3 regions of the Pseudoalteromonas sp. 13-15 genome follow, and region 1 is predicted to be linked to each of the others. Evidence: predicted binding sites of a transcription regulator. Region 1 holds the regulator's gene; each other region holds the start of a gene.
What was found. The regulator LexA, encoded in region 1, represses DNA repair genes until DNA is damaged. The targets are predictions, from matches to a motif close to TACTGTATNNNNATACAGTA.
Positions count from the first base shown of each region.

Region 2: ATS72_RS02095 (SulA-like leucine-rich domain-containing protein) is a predicted target of LexA. The motif match lies at 1,782-1,801, and genes of this name have one in related genera.
Region 3: ATS72_RS07010 (YebG family protein) is a predicted target of LexA. The motif match lies at 1,535-1,554, and genes of this name have one in related genera.

Region 1 is NZ_CP019162.1:2,630,028-2,635,275, forward strand. Features, by position in the region: gene ATS72_RS12195 (endonuclease) at 1-615, opposite strand, end outside; gene ATS72_RS12200 (hypothetical protein) at 678-1,376, opposite strand; gene ATS72_RS12205 (hypothetical protein) at 1,623-2,003, shown strand; gene ATS72_RS12210 (PaaI family thioesterase) at 2,005-2,448, opposite strand; gene lexA (transcriptional repressor LexA) at 2,625-3,242, shown strand; gene coxB (cytochrome c oxidase subunit II) at 3,658-4,800, shown strand; gene ctaD (cytochrome c oxidase subunit I) at 4,800-5,248, shown strand, end outside.
Region 2 is NZ_CP019162.1:415,220-420,467, forward strand. Features, by position in the region: gene ATS72_RS02085 (DUF6172 family protein) at 188-490, shown strand; gene ATS72_RS02090 (YchJ family protein) at 805-1,284, opposite strand; gene ATS72_RS02095 (SulA-like leucine-rich domain-containing protein) at 1,314-1,757, opposite strand; gene ATS72_RS02100 (tetratricopeptide repeat protein) at 2,046-2,501, opposite strand; gene ATS72_RS02105 (NCS2 family permease) at 2,621-3,913, shown strand; gene ATS72_RS02110 (hypothetical protein) at 4,063-4,821, opposite strand; gene cysB (HTH-type transcriptional regulator CysB) at 5,113-5,248, shown strand, end outside.
Region 3 is NZ_CP019162.1:1,500,086-1,505,333, forward strand. Features, by position in the region: gene dsbB (disulfide bond formation protein DsbB) at 156-674, shown strand; gene ATS72_RS07000 (DUF6170 family protein) at 680-982, shown strand; gene ATS72_RS07005 (ComEA family DNA-binding protein) at 993-1,289, opposite strand; gene ATS72_RS07010 (YebG family protein) at 1,607-1,921, shown strand; gene putP (sodium/proline symporter PutP) at 1,993-3,471, opposite strand; gene ATS72_RS07020 (EAL and HDOD domain-containing protein) at 3,804-5,027, shown strand; gene ATS72_RS07025 (MlaA family lipoprotein) at 5,092-5,248, opposite strand, start outside.

The DNA of each region.
Region 1 (5,248 bases):
CTTTTGCCACGCATTAAAAAGTTTTTGTTGTTGTTTTGAAATTTTTAAACCATAGGTTTTTTGCATGTAAGCATAGGCGTCGGCAATTTGTTTACGGGCATAAAATGGTGGCTCAACAACACGTTGCTTAAAGTTTACTTTTACATCGCATTGGCCGTATTGAGTCGCGGCTCCACCTAGCATGCCAAAACGATAATTAGAGCGGTCAGCATTTATTTCGCCAATTGCGGGGGCTAAGTTATTTATATCAGCTTCCATTTTTCGAAATTTTTCGCTGACTTTACGACAGTTTTTCCGCCCACCATTTTGCCAACATTGTAGTTGATGCCCAAACTCCCATGCCGATACAATATGCTCCCATTCAATACGTAAAGCGCGCTTGTTTACTTTGCCTGAGCGGGTAAATGTATTACGAGGTACATAGCCACAACCCGTTGGATCTGGCACTAGTTTTTTACCTTGTTTTTTAATATCACAACCGCAATACAGGCTTTTTGCATTGTGCGGTAGCGTTTTTATTAAGTGCTTTTTAGCAGTAGAGAAGCGAGTAAAGTCTTTACTTGATACCGAAAAACAGACACAGCAAGCCAGTAAGGCCAAAATCAATCGGGTCATATCCATCACATACGTGAACTACAGGAGCCCCTAGTTTACTGGCTCAACAGGCAAACATAAACTTATTTAAATCTGCGTTTAATCCTTATGTTTTGCAATAGCAGTAAAAAGCCAGTTAAACAAAAAAGCACACTGGTTGCAGCAAAGCTAATTAATAGAGGATTGTTAAAGTTTTCACGTTCATCGTAATCCATAATATGCAGCATCCAAAAAAAGTCGAAAATTCGCCACAGTGTGCTGCGCACAGTAATCACTTTGCCTGTATCTGATGACAAATAGAGTGTGGTGCTCAATGTATCGTTAAATTGTACTTTCCATACATCTTTTTTATAACCGCTTTCTCTTGGTCCTAAACCTAATAAAGTGGTACTTACTGGTTGAGCATCAATAAGTAAATGCGCGTGTGCATTAGCAATTATTTGCTGTTTGTTGGGGGCTTTAAATGGTTGCCCAGTAATGCCATTAAAACTTTGAGGGTTGCCTTCACTGGTTACAGTTATAAGTGGGGTAGATAAAAAATGCGCAAAGGTTATTTTAGTCGGATTAGTGACTTGCGAAACAATATTATCAATTGATGCCACGTAATCGCTGCTTTTAAAGGGGTTAACTAGGGTGCGTGTTGCTAGGTGTTTACCATGTACTTTTTCAAGCGGGATAGCGCTCATAACCAAACCGCCAAGCAACCAAGCTAGTATTTGTATTCCTAATAAATAGCCCAACCATTTATGAAGTTTACGTGCTGGTTTAAAAACTTTTTTCATGTGTGTTTATCTTATTATTTTTACGAGACATTTTACGCGATGGTTGAGCAAGGTGAGTGCGACAAAATGTCGCACTAGTGCATTAAAATAGCGTTTCAGCACAATAGCGCCAATTGTAAGCAGCAATAGCACTCTAAAATAAGAGTATTACTATATAAAACGTCTATTTATAGGGTGTTGATTTGGTATAAAGGTAAAACTGCGTTAAAGTTTGCATGGTAACCATTAGAGGATAAATACGAGACAATGTCGGAAATTCAATTTTTAAATGTAGATCTAGAGCTTGAGTCAAAACAAGATATTAGTGTGCTGGTGGCCGACCTAAAAAAAGTCGCAACGATTTTACATTATGACAAAGACGAATACCGTCAATTAGCACGTATTGAGGTAGCTGGCGATGTAAAATCACCAGACAAAGCAATAAACCATATATGTGAGCTTATTGAGTCATGTTCACGCAATGCATTAAAGCAATGGTTAAGCTGCTCACGTAGAACGTTTGATATAGGGTTTGAGTCAGGCACGTCGCCAAAATGTTTTAATCAAGCTTTACATGCAGATACACTACTGCGTATATCTGCTATTGGCGCGGGTATGGAAATAACAATTTACCCTCTCGAAAAATAACTTACGTCTTTCGCTCAACAACGGCTGCGGTCATTTTTGATACGCAGCATAGCTCGTTGCGGCTGTTTGTAATTTTTATTTCCCAAACAGAGCTTCGTTTTCCAATATGAAATGCGCGTGCTGTTGCCGTTAATGTACCATTGCGAGAAGCCTTTAAATGGCTTGCACTTATTTCTTGCCCAACACAGTAAAACTTTGTGAAATCAACTACAAAATTAGCAGCATAGCTCGCTACGGTTTCGGCGAGTACAACGTTTGCGCCGCCATGAACCATGCCAATAGGGTTATGGTGTGCAGGGATTGCAGGCATGGTTGCTACTAGATAATCGTCGCCTATCTCTGTTATTTCGATTCCCATGGTTTTCATTAGCGTCCCTTGGCCATTAATGCCTTCGTCCAATTGTTTACACAATGCTAATGTAATGGGTTGATGCCAAATACTCATATAGATTCCTTTAAATTTAATGTAGCAAGTTACTATTTTTATAGGCTATTTTAGAAAGCCCCTAAAATGTACACGTAAGGAAGTAATTTGGCTATTTGAACGAATAATTTAAATTTGCGATTTTTATTTAACTGTATATACTCACAGTTAAATGTACTGTATGGAAAACCAGTTGTATGCGCCCATTAACTAAACGCCAAGCTCAAATACTCGAATTAATTAAAGTGTTTATTAAAGACACTGGTATGCCGCCTACACGTGCCGAAATAGCACAAACGTTAGGGTTTAAAAGTGCAAATGCCGCTGAGGAACATTTAAAAGCCCTTGCCAAAAAAGGGGTGATTAAAATGAAACCTGGCGCAAGCCGTGGAATTCAACTTGTTGAAGAAGAGGAGCCAGAACAATTAGGTTTACCGCTTATTGGCCGAGTTGCGGCAGGTTCCCCTATTTTGGCGCAAGAACATGTTGAAAGCCACTGTAAAATTGACCCATTAATGTTTAAACCAGCTGCCGACTTTTTACTGCGCGTAAACGGTATGAGTATGAAAGATATAGGCATTATGGATGGCGATTTACTTGCTGTGCATAAAACACAAGTGGCTGAAAATGGTCAAGTTGTGGTTGCCCGTGTTGATGACGATGTAACCGTAAAACGCATCGAAAAAGCGGGTCGTCAGGTATTGCTTCATGCCGAAAATGACGAGTTTGCACCAATTAAGGTCGATCTTGAAACTGAGTCGTTCAACATTGAAGGCTTAGCAGTGGGTGTAATTCGTAACGCGGACTGGATGTAGTTTTTCTTATTTTATAAAAAGCGCACTTTTTTGGTGCGCTTTTTTTATTTTTAAAATTTTGTTTGTTTTTTATTCACACTCTTTCATTTCATCCTTAGCCCTTACCACCTCTCGATTTGAGCTATTTCTCTCTACGTTCAACTAAGTCAACTCTCTACTTTTTATATATTTATTGTTTGTTTTTAATACAAAAAACTTGCATGGTGGTTAAATATTAACTAATTGTTAATAAGCTGACGCTGGCAATACTCATCGCTTTTAAGTTTTGAGCACACACAATAAACTTTTGCTAGCGCAGTGAATGCCAATTTTTATAAATAAAACGGCATTAATAAAAAAATAAAAATAACGAATTGGCGTTTAAGCCGTATGCCTCTTCGCTTTGCACTAGCAACAGCATCAAAGGAGTCGTCACATGGGTAAACTTAGTTGTACCTTGTGGCTTATATTGTGTGTTTTTCCGCAGTTAGCCTTGGCAAATAGCCAATTTAATATGCGTAAAGGCGTTACAGATATAAGTGAAAATGTTTACGAATTACACATGACCATATTTTTTATATGTTGTGTGATTGGGATAATAGTGTTTGCCATTATGCTTTGGGCACTCATTCATCATCGCAAATCTAAAGGAGCGGTTCCCGCTCAATTCCACGAAAGCACCAAAGTAGAAATTCTTTGGACCGCCATTCCATTTGTTATTTTAATTGCTATGGCAGTGCCAGCTACAAAAACGTTAATAGCGATGGAAGATGCCAGTAAAGCCGACTTAACAATTAAAGTTACAGGTTCACAGTGGAAATGGCATTATGAATACATGGGAGAAGATGTAGAGTTTTACTCAATGCTTGCAACTCCTCAGGATGAAATAACTAATTTAGCTGATAAAAACCCAAATTATCTACTTGAGGTAGACAAACCCCTCGTACTGCCAATTAATCAAAAAATTCGTTTTTTAATGACCTCAGATGATGTTATCCACTCTTGGTGGGTACCAGACTTTGCCGTTAAAAAAGATGCCAACCCAGGCTTTATTAACGAAACATGGACCAACATAAACGAAGAAGGCATTTACCGAGGTCAGTGTGCTGAGCTGTGCGGTAAAGATCACGGGTTTATGCCCGTTGTGGTAGAGGCCAAATCTGAGGCTGACTTTAAAGTATGGTTGGCCGATGCTAAACAAGCTAAGCAACAAGCAGCTTTAGCTGATGCCGCTTTACTTGATCAAACATTACCTAAAGAAGAGCTAATGGAGCTGGGCGCTCAAGTATACATGGCAAGTTGTGCAGCATGTCATCAACCTACAGGGTTAGGGCTACCGGGCGTATTTCCGGCTCTAAAAGGTAGCCCAATTGTACTTGGCGATATAAAAGGTCATATAGACATACTTATTCATGGGAGCCCAGGTACGGCAATGCAATCATTTGCCAAGCAGTTATCTATAAAACAATTGGCTGCGGTTATTACTTACAAGCGAAATGCATGGGGTAACGATACCGGTGATGTTATTCAGCCTAGTGAGATTCAAGCAGCACTTGATGCCGACGTGGAGGCTAACTAATGAGTAGCATAGCAGAACAACCAAACGCCAATGAAGCGCATCATGCTCATCATCCAGCTAAAGGCTTTAAGCGCTGGCTTTATACAACAAATCATAAAGATATTGGCAGTTTATATTTAATATTTTCGTTGACCATGTTTTTAATTGGTGGCGCCATGGCTATGGTGATCAGGGCCGAACTATTTCAACCTGGGTTGCAGTTGGTCGATCCCCACTTTTTTAATCAAATGACTACAGTTCACGGTTTAATAATGGTGTTTGGCGCCGTTATGCCTGCCTTTACGGGATTAGCCAATTGGATGATACCGTTAATGATAGGTGCGCCAGATATGGCATTACCTAGAATGAATAACTGGAGCTTTTGGATCTTACCTTTCGCATTTTTAATTTTGCTTGCTTCTTTATTTATGCCTGGAGGAGGTCCTGCTTTTGGCTGGACCTTCTATGC
Region 2 (5,248 bases), 1.1 Mb from region 1:
TTCATCAAATAGTGTCTAGTTACACTACCCATCACTGATTAAATTTTACGACTGCACCAAATCCGAATTGACTAAAAATTGATTTAATGTAAAAAAAGCATCCAAAAATTAAATGCAATTGCTATAATGGCTACAAATGGTATGACATGAATGCCGTTATCATTAAACCAAGGTAATTAGGAACGTAATGAAGAAAACATTCACGCTAAATCACGAGAAAATCAAATACCCTCGTATGGTTGATGCTGCAAAGCATGAAGTGAAAAAATATTTGAAAAGAGAGCGCAACAAAACTCTACCAGAAGATGCAGATTATTGGGCATTTGACTGTAAGTTTGGTAAAACGGTTGAAGATGCGCAAGTGGTTCATGTAGCTGAAATCAGCAACTGTATTAGCGATATTGAAAAGCAAGAATTGATGTCTTTTTACTTAGAAATATTGGCAAAACCTGCACAGCGTCAACAGCTAGACCTTGATAACGACGAGTAATAATTAGCGTTTGTGCATATCAAATTATTTAAATGGGCCATTGGCCCATTTTTTATGCCTATAGACTACCTTCAAGCTTTTTTCTTTTGAGCTAGCTCAAAGTATTTCACATTGTTTTAGGGCTTTAACTGTTAAATTGTTATTAACACTACTTTTTCCTTCAATATTAACCACTTAATTAATAGGGGTAGTACTAAACCTAAAAGTTATAGAGAAAGTTGTGTTTAATAAATTTACGAAGCTATGCATTAAATGTGAGTATTTAATTAGCAACGGAGTAAAGTAAACAATGTACTTCACTTAAAAAGAGGGGATTACGCGCTATGGCATTTTTTGTATTTTTTTGCGCTGCCACAAGGGCAATCATCATTCCTGCCAACTTTTATATCAGCGACCGGAAATATAATACCATCGAGATATCGCCACTGGGTTTGCTCTTTTATAAATTGAGAGCGCTCATGTAACACACAATATAGGTTTTGATAAAAATAGGTAGCTTTAAACTCAACGACCCCTTTATTTTCATCGCTGTTTGTTTCAATAACAGATAAGCTTACAAATCGACAACTGGTGGCAAATTCTTTAATTTCATTTACAGGGTTTTCAGCTTGCTTTTCACTTGCATATGTTTGGTATACGTATTTAGCATTTTTTTGTACGTAAGCTGTATACCTAGAGCGCATTAACTGCTCGGGTGTTTCTGCTTGTTTATCACCTAATAGCAGTGGTTCACAGCAATCTTCGTAATTTTTTTGGTTTCCACAAAAGCAAGTGTTGTTATTTAAATAATTCATAATTGTTACATAAGATTTAAAACATCATTTTAGCAAGCTTGCTGTATGTAAGGTATATCAAGTACGTCAGAATTTTTAGTAAAACAGTATAACTTTGTTTTTGTGTTACTTAAGTTAAGCGATAAGTTGCTCAATAACTGATTGTTTAACATATCAGTCCATGTAATGACCGCTGCAAAGTTACCATTATGCAGTGCGCTACGCAGTACATATTCTAAATTTACTAAATGTTTTTGCCTAATGACTAATAGTTTACTTGTGTCTATTGAACATGAATCAAGCAAAGCTTTACTAGGAACATGATCTGGTGCGATTAATAAAGTCCAAGCATTTAAACTATTATACTGGTGTAGCACCTTTAACAGCTCAAACGTTGCCGATATATCATCTTCAATTTGAATCACGTTAACACAATCAGATAGTTCGTCTTGCTGATAGCTTTTTACTGTTCTTACGGTTATTGGCTGTAACATATCATCTCGCTCACTGGGTTTATATACAGTACATGTATACAGTAGTTTATACAGTGTTATGGCGCAAGTGTTTTTTTGCTATTTTTTTATACAAATTTATATTCTATTTTTAAGGATATGTATTTTAATGTTTATATTGTTGATATTTATCGCTTTTATTTAAATTGGAATGTTAGTGGGTGAGTGTTTTTTATACAGGTTGAAAAGGTTTGCTTACGTTTTTTATAAATTTAAATTATAGCTCTGTACTGTATACAGTACTTTTACGAGCTAAGTTTCGGGCTTTTACTAAGGGGCAGGGGGGATTAAATGGGCATATTGTAATTGATGAATTTGTTCATATAAACTGGCTGCATAACATTGGGCATCCTTAAAACGCTTTGTTTCTATATATTTTCTTAAATCAGCAAGCGCAACTGTAGCTGGCTCATGGCCCTGGCTACTCGATAAGCTAAGCCAAGCAACTCCATGAAATACACTTTGTGGAACACCTTGGCCTTTTACAAAAAACAAGCCTAAATAAAATTGCCCTCGGTGATCACCAGACATTGCCGATAAGCGCATCCACTTTGCAGCTAAAGCAGGCTGGTTATTTTTTAAATAATATAGCGCCTTATTCAGCGTACTTTGTTGAGAGCTATCATTTTCAGGTGACGAATTAGTATCGCCTGGTTGTGTCACAAAAGACAAAATATTGTCTAATTGTTGTTCTAAATCATAACCTGTTGGTGTGGTTTTTATCATATGCTGTCATTCGGTATAGTTAACTACTTCAATAGTTTAGTATATCGCAAGGTAAAATGTCCTGAAAAATATACTTTTTATGATAAAATCTCACTACTTTTTATTGTTGTAAGTTCATTATGTTAGAAGCTTTATTTAAAATTAACGAAAATGGGTCCACGGTTCGACGAGAATGCATCGCCGGAATGACTACTTTTATCACAATGGTTTACATTGTATTCGTGAACCCTGCGATGTTAGCAGAAGCGGGAATGGATCAAGGTGCTGCTTTTGTTGCTACTTGTATTGCTGCTGCAATAGGTTGTTTTATTATGGGGTTATGGGCCAATTACCCATTAGCTTTAGCACCTGGCATGGGGTTAAACGCCTTCTTTACGTATGGCGTTGTATTAGGTATGGGATACACCTGGGAAGCTGCGTTGGGCGCAGTATTTATGTCGGGTTGTATATTTTTATTACTAAGTTTATTTAAGGTTAGAGAATGGATAATAAATGCCATTCCATTAGTTTTAAAACGGGCTATTGCGACAGGCATTGGCGCATTTTTAGCCTTAATAGCACTTAAAAATGCAGGCATTATTGTGGCAAGCCCCGCTACATTTGTGCAGTTGGGTGACATAACATCTGCGGGACCGTTACTGGCTATATTTAGCTTTTTTATTATTGCGGCATTGTTATATCGTGATTTTAAAAGTGGAGTGTTGATCAGTATTTTATTGGTTACTGCTATCTCACTTGGTTTAGGTTTAGTTGAATACCAGGGAATTATTGCTGCACCGCCTTCAATTTTACCTACTTTTATGCAGTTGGATTTTGCTGCTGCTTTAGAACTTTCAATGCTTAGTGTTATTTTTGCATTTTTGTTTGTCGATTTGTTTGACACGTCAGGTACTCTTGTAGCTGTAACGCAAAAGGCTGGTCTTGCAGATGAAAAAGGAAACATGCCACGCTTAGGACGTGCACTCAGTGCCGATAGCTCAGCTACCATTGCAGGTGCAATGTTAGGTACCTCAACAACCACATCTTATATAGAGTCAGTTGCGGGTGTATCTGTTGGTGGGCGTACAGGTTTAACTGCAGTGGTAGTTGGTTGCTGCTTTTTGCTAATGATGTTCTTTGCACCGTTAGCTAATATGGTACCAGCTTATGCAACAGCGGGCGCAATCTTATATGTTGCTGTACTTATGTTACAAAACCTAAAGTTTGTGGACTGGGACGATATGACAGACGCTATTCCAGTAGCCGTTGTGCTGTTAATGACGCCGCTTACGTTTTCAATTGCGCATGGTATTGCGCTTGGCTTTATTTCATATACGGCGGTTAAGTTGCTTTGTGGTAAACGCAGTGAAATAACAATTAGTGTATGGATATTAACCGTGTTATTTATTGTTAAATTCGCGTTTTTATCATAAATAACAAAGTTTTGTTTTGATATATAACTACCAGCGACGTTATGTGATTTATCCCTGTTGGGGAAGCTAAACTCTCGGTTATAAAATTTAATGCTAAAAAAGCCCATACACAGTATGGGCTTTTTTTATTATTCAGTGGAAAGCTGCTGTTACCATTTCTTTTTTGGAGCAAACAGCACATCTAAATCGTCTTGTTCTTGCTCGTTTTTCTTTTTTAGGGCGCTTGCGTTAGATGCTTTTAGCTCGACGCTAATTTCCTCTAAGTAACGTTCCACTTCTTGACGTTTAGCATTTACATATTCGTCTGAATAAGGCACTGCACTAAGCGTTGCGTAGGCTTTTTCAAAATATTGTCTAGCAGAGCCAACCATACTCGCAGAACGTGCCGAAATACCGCGTTTAATTTGGCTTTCTATATTTATTTTAAGCTGTAATTTCTCAAGTAGTTTGTCTTCGCCTGTAAATACTTGGCTATTAACACGGCCCTTAGTGTGTTCAGAACGTAGGATCACACGTAATTTTTTAATCCCTTGAATTAGCGCAACAAGCTGTTTGTCGTTACTTGGTAATGCTAGTGACTCACTACTGGTTCCTTGCACCGGGTTAGAGAGATGCTGTTTCATTTCTTCTAAGCGGCTCTTTAGCGCTTTTGAGGTTGGCGAATGCGTAACCATTGTTTTGAGTGCTTCGGCAATTCGGCTTTGTAGAACCCTAATAACGTTTTCAGATAGCGGAATATTAGCCTGGTTCATTAATGCTTCTTCAGTTTCTTCAATGATCGCCTTTTGTTTTGTGAGTTCTTTTCGGCGCTCATTTTCTTGTTTTTCTTTGTGTTGCTGAACAGCACTTACCCAAAGTGCAATCACAACCAAAGCAACTATAAGGACAATTATAATAGACACGATCATGGTGTAATTCTCGGATTCATAACCTAATTTTTTAATATTACATTAAATATAAGCCATCGGGGTAGTTTTGCGCGAATTAACTTCAAATTAGGTAAATTAACTGTCGTTAAATATAAGGACTATGAGATTAATTCGTCTAATCTTGGCTACCTCAAGTATATTTATTATGCTAGCCTTGATCACCACTTCGATAAATGCACGCTATAAGCTTAATCAACGCTACCAGTAAAACTGATCTAGCTTTATAGAATTGCCTTTATTTATAATAAATTACAACGTAAAAATGCAACCATGAAATTACAACAACTCAGATACATAGTAGAAGTACAAAATCATAAATTAAATGTTTCAGCAACGGCTGAGAGTTTATTTACCTCACAGCCTGGTATTTCTAAACAAGTACGTATGTTAGAAGATGAGTTAGGTG
Region 3 (5,248 bases), 1.1 Mb from region 1:
ATAAAAACATATCACAAAGTATTTCAATATAGCCATTTAGAATACTGAAACAATATTTGGAGGATATCTATAAAACTTTTTTATATACCTCTTTTTGTTGCCGCGTACTTTTTCGTGCGTCATAATCTAACGCCTTATTTATTAGCGGACTTTTTATGAACTGGCTTGCGCATTTACCGACTCAACGAACACCTTGGCTTTTATTCACTGCGATTGTTTTTATGCTAGAAGTAACCGCATTGTTTTTTCAATATAAAATGGGGTTAGCGCCCTGCATTATGTGTATTTATCAACGTACCGCGGTGTTAGGATTACTTGGCGCGGGTATTGTTGGGTCAATTAATCCACAAAGTAAAATAATGCGTATAATTGCTTACATTACTTGGGGAGTATCGAGCATTTGGGGGTATTTAATTGCCCGTGAGCACATAGATATGCAAACAACAACAGATCCGTTTGCGTTTAGCTGCGAGTTTGAGCCTAACTTTCCATCGTTTATGCCGCTGCATGAATGGATACCGAGCTTTTTTGAAGCCACTGGCGATTGCGGTAACATAGATTGGGAGTTTTTATCGCTCAGTATGCCGGCTTGGATGGAAATTATTTTTGGGCTATTCGCTCTAACATTTTTTATTGTATTAGGTAGTCGCTTAATACTAAAAAGAACGGTTTAATAATTATGTTTACCTTTTTTTCTAGTCAACTTAAACAGTTGCAACATTTAAAAATACGCGAGAGACAGCTTGTTATAGCACGGTCTTTATCAATGCTGTCACCTACCGACCGTGTATTACTGCGTATTATCAAAATATTGCTATTAAGCCCGTTGTTTTTAATATTTACACTTTTTGAAGGTTGGATAATCATTCCCTTTTTAATACTCGGTGGGCTTTTTTATCCGTTATTAACCGCTCCGGTCGATATAAATTTTGCCAGAAAAAACTTAGACGAAGCACTACAACAACATGAAAAGGGCGCTTAGCGCCCTTTTGCTAAAGTTTAACTTTTCCTTCTAACTTACCCATTACTTTTTTGCCAATCCCCTTCACTTTGGCCAAGTCCTCAAGGCTTGTAAATGAACCATTTTCATCTCGGTAATTTACTATTGCTTGTGCTTTCTTTTTACCAATTCCAGGAAGTTTAGCCAACATTTTTGCATCTGCATCATTAATACTTACCGCTTCGATGGGAGCCATAGATTTGCTCACTTCAGGTAATTGCGCGTAAGAGGTAGTAATGGGTAGGATACTTAGCAAACTTGCTATAAGTAAAAGTTTAAATATTTTCATTTATTCGTCCTTATTGTCCATTTTAGAACATATTTATTTTAATTATTAGGGAAGACCATAAATGACAAACGCGAGGCTAGCCACTTTGGAAGTACCTAAATGCATTATCACTTTTATCCGAAATCCTTAAAATGCAGCTGGTACAACCAAGTGATATATTAAATAAAGTTAAGTTACCGTTTTTTGTCAAATTTAAGACACTTAAAAATTACAACTCTGCGCTTGCATATTTACTTGCAAACCTTTACTGTATATAAAAACAGTAATCTTATGGTTTTTTATAAACCACAGTGCCAAGCAAGTTTGCAGGAGAAATCATGGCTGTTGTTGTTAAATATGTTGTAGAACGAAACGGAGTCGAGCGTATGACGTTTACTACTAAGAAAGAAGCTGATGCCTATGACAAAATGCTAGACATAGCAGAATCACTTGAGCTGATGCTAGAAAAAGTAGACGTGCCATTGAGTGAGCAACAAATAGAATCGCTTGCGTTAGAAATAGCAAAAAGTAAAGACGACTTTATGTCGGTACTTAAAGGTGCCAAAGAGCCTACTACTAAAGTGGCAAGTAAAAATAAAAAATCAGATAACGTTGCATCTATTGACGATAACAACGCTAAACAAGCAAGCTAAACATTTTGCAAATAAAAAGGGAGCAACTTAGTTGCTCCCTTTTTTATAGCTTTTATAAAAACGAATATTAATTAAAGCTCTTTTTCAACTTCATCAAATAACGTTGTTATATCTGAGTTAGGCTCATTGGTTGCTAAACTTACAACTACAATAGCAATACTTGCAAGTATAAAGCCTGGGACAATTTCGTACATTACGCTACTTAAACTTTCACCGTTGATTGTGAATGGGCCATAAATCCATAGTAAAACAGTAACTGCACCCACAACCATACCTGAAAGCGCACCCGCAAAGTTCATACGTTTCCAGTAAAGGCTAAACAATACAAGCGGACCAAATGCAGCACCAAAGCCAGCCCATGCATTACTCACTAAGTCTAAAATAGAACTGTCTCTATCGTATGCGAGGTAAATAGCAAGTATTGCAACAATAGACACACTAATGCGCCCTACTAGTACAAGCTCTGCGTCACTGGCTTCTTTACGTAAAAATGTTTTGTAAAAATCTTCAGTTAGTGAGCTTGAGCTTACTAATAGCTGAGATGAAATTGTACTCATTATTGCAGCTAATATTGCTGCAAGTAAAAAGCCAGCAATAAGTGGATGAAACAACAGCTCTGACAGGATCAAGAATATAGTTTCAGGATCATCCACAACTATATTATTTTCATAAGTGTATGCTGCACCAAAAATACCCGTACCTACTGCACCAATTGCAGCAACAATCATCCAAGACATACCAATACGACGTGCTGTTGGCATATCTTTAACACTGCGCACCGACATAAAGCGAACAATGATATGTGGTTGACCAAAGTAACCCAAGCCCCACGCCATTGCTGAAATAATACCTAGCGCAGACCCTGCGCCTATCCAACTTAGCATGTCTGGATTAACACTGTTTAGGGTTGACTGCAGTGGTTGCTCTAATAAAGAGTAAGCTACAGCGGGTACTAAAATAAGTGCAATAAACATAATACAGCCTTGCACGAAGTCAGTTAAGCTAACCGCTAAAAAGCCGCCAAAGAGTGTATACAAAACAACAACACCCGTTGTGATGTATAGCCCCATTTCGTAGCTTAAGCCAAATGAGCTTTCAAATAGTTTACCACCGGCAACAACACCTGAAGAGGTATACAGTGTGAAGAACACAATAATTACAACAGCCGACACAACACGGAGTAAATTTGATTCATCGTTAAATCGGTTAGAAAAGTAATCAGGGATGGTAATAGAGTCATTAGCTTTTTCAGTGTAAACCCTTAAACGCGGCGCGACTAAAAAGTAGTTTAACCATGCACCGGCAATTAAGCCAAATGCAATCCATGTGCTACTTAAGCCAGTAACAAACATGGCGCCAGGTAACCCCATTAAAATCCAGCCACTCATATCTGAAGCACCCGCTGAGAGTGCTGCAACACTTGGCGACAAGTTTCTACCACCCAGCATATAACCAGAAACATCACTTGTTGACTGCTTATAGGCATATAAACCAATACCTAACATAACAACAAAATATAGTGACAATGAAATGATCATTCCTGTTTCCAAATTCGCCTCCATAAAACAATTAAAAGTAGCAGGCTTTTGATCCGAATATTGACTCTTAAAATTTTATAATAAAGTCACTATTAGGATAAAAGCATTCCTTTGGACTATATCATGCTTGTAACAAAAATCTCTATTTGTTGCATTTTCTTAGTTTAAAAATAATCATGTTGAAAACAATTGCTAAAAAAACTTTTTTACACGCAAAAAAATAGCCAAACGCTTTTATTTAATAATGATATTTTATTATTTAGTAAAATATACAGCATGCTATTTTGTATGTTTTCTAATATATTATTACAATAGCGACTGACTCGACTGACACGGATTTTTTTATGTATTTTTATGCTGCGCGCCAACCTATTTTAAATCGTGATAAAGAGCTTATTGGTTATGAGCTTTTATTTCGTGATGGCGTAGATAATGTATTTCCCAATATAGATGGTGACGAAGCAACTACACGCTTAATTGAGGGCAGTCAGTTTAACTTTGGTTTAGAAGACTTAACCGATAACAAACCGGCTTATATTAACTTTACACTAGAAACCTTACTTAAGGGTTACCCTACCCTGTTGGGTAAAGACACCATTGTTGTAGAAATACTTGAAACAATTCAACCGGGTAAACGTTTACTTGCGATTGTTAAAAACCTCAAAGACAAAGGCTACACCATCGCGCTCGATGATTACATTCACCAGCCGGTGTGGCGCCACTTTTATCCGTTTATCGATATTATTAAAATCGACTTTTTAACGTGTGATTTAGCAACAATAAAAACCATTATAAAAGAGCTAAAGGCGCACCCTCATATAAAGCTTTTAGCTGAAAAAGTAGAAACGCACGAAGCATATAGCTTAGCGTTAGAGCTTGGCTTTGATTATTTTCAAGGGTTTTTCTTTTCAAAACCAGAAATGGTACAAAGTAAAGCGTTACCACCATCAGAAATGGCGCTTGCAGAATTACTTTACCAAACGTCAAGCGTAGAGATGGACCTAAAAAAAATCACCGATGTATTTGAGCGCGACGTAAACCTATCTTACAAACTGCTCCGATACTCAAACTCAGCAGCCTTTACACGACGAGCTGAAATAAGCACAATAAAACAAGCACTTATTGTTTTAGGTGCTCAAGAGATCAAAAAACTTCTCTCTTTGTTATTTGCTGCACAAGTATCGGCTGATAAACCGGTAGAGTTAATTAGGCTATCACTTACACGCGCTCGCTTTTGTGAGCTGTTAGCTATTTCACATGGCCAAATGAAAGACACCGGCATGGCATTTTTAACCGGTATGATGTCGTTAATGGACGCTATTTTAGATGAAAGTATGCAAAGTGTGATGCAAAAGCTTCCTTTGTCTAACGATATTAAGGCAGCTCTGTTAGATAACGAGGGGTTATTAGCGCAATACTTAAACCTTGTAAAACATTACGAAAAGGCTGATTGGTCACAAGCAAACGACATTTCAACAGCACTTAATATTGCCGATAAAGTACCTGATGCGTATCACGAGGCACTTAGTTGGGTGAACGAGCAAATGAGCTTGATGGTTAATACCTAATACTTGCCAAGCATTATTCTATAAAAACGCCAGCATTAAGCTGGCGTTTTTATTTTGATTTGGCTTATAAACTTTCTAAAAAGTCTTCATCAAAGTCAGCAGGCTCTTCTTTAATTGGCGGGTTGCCATCGTAAAGTTCGAATAACTGACGCTGAAAATAAATATCTTTTACAAATAAATACGGGTCAAGTGAGTCATTTAAAAGCCCTTCTTGCGCCATT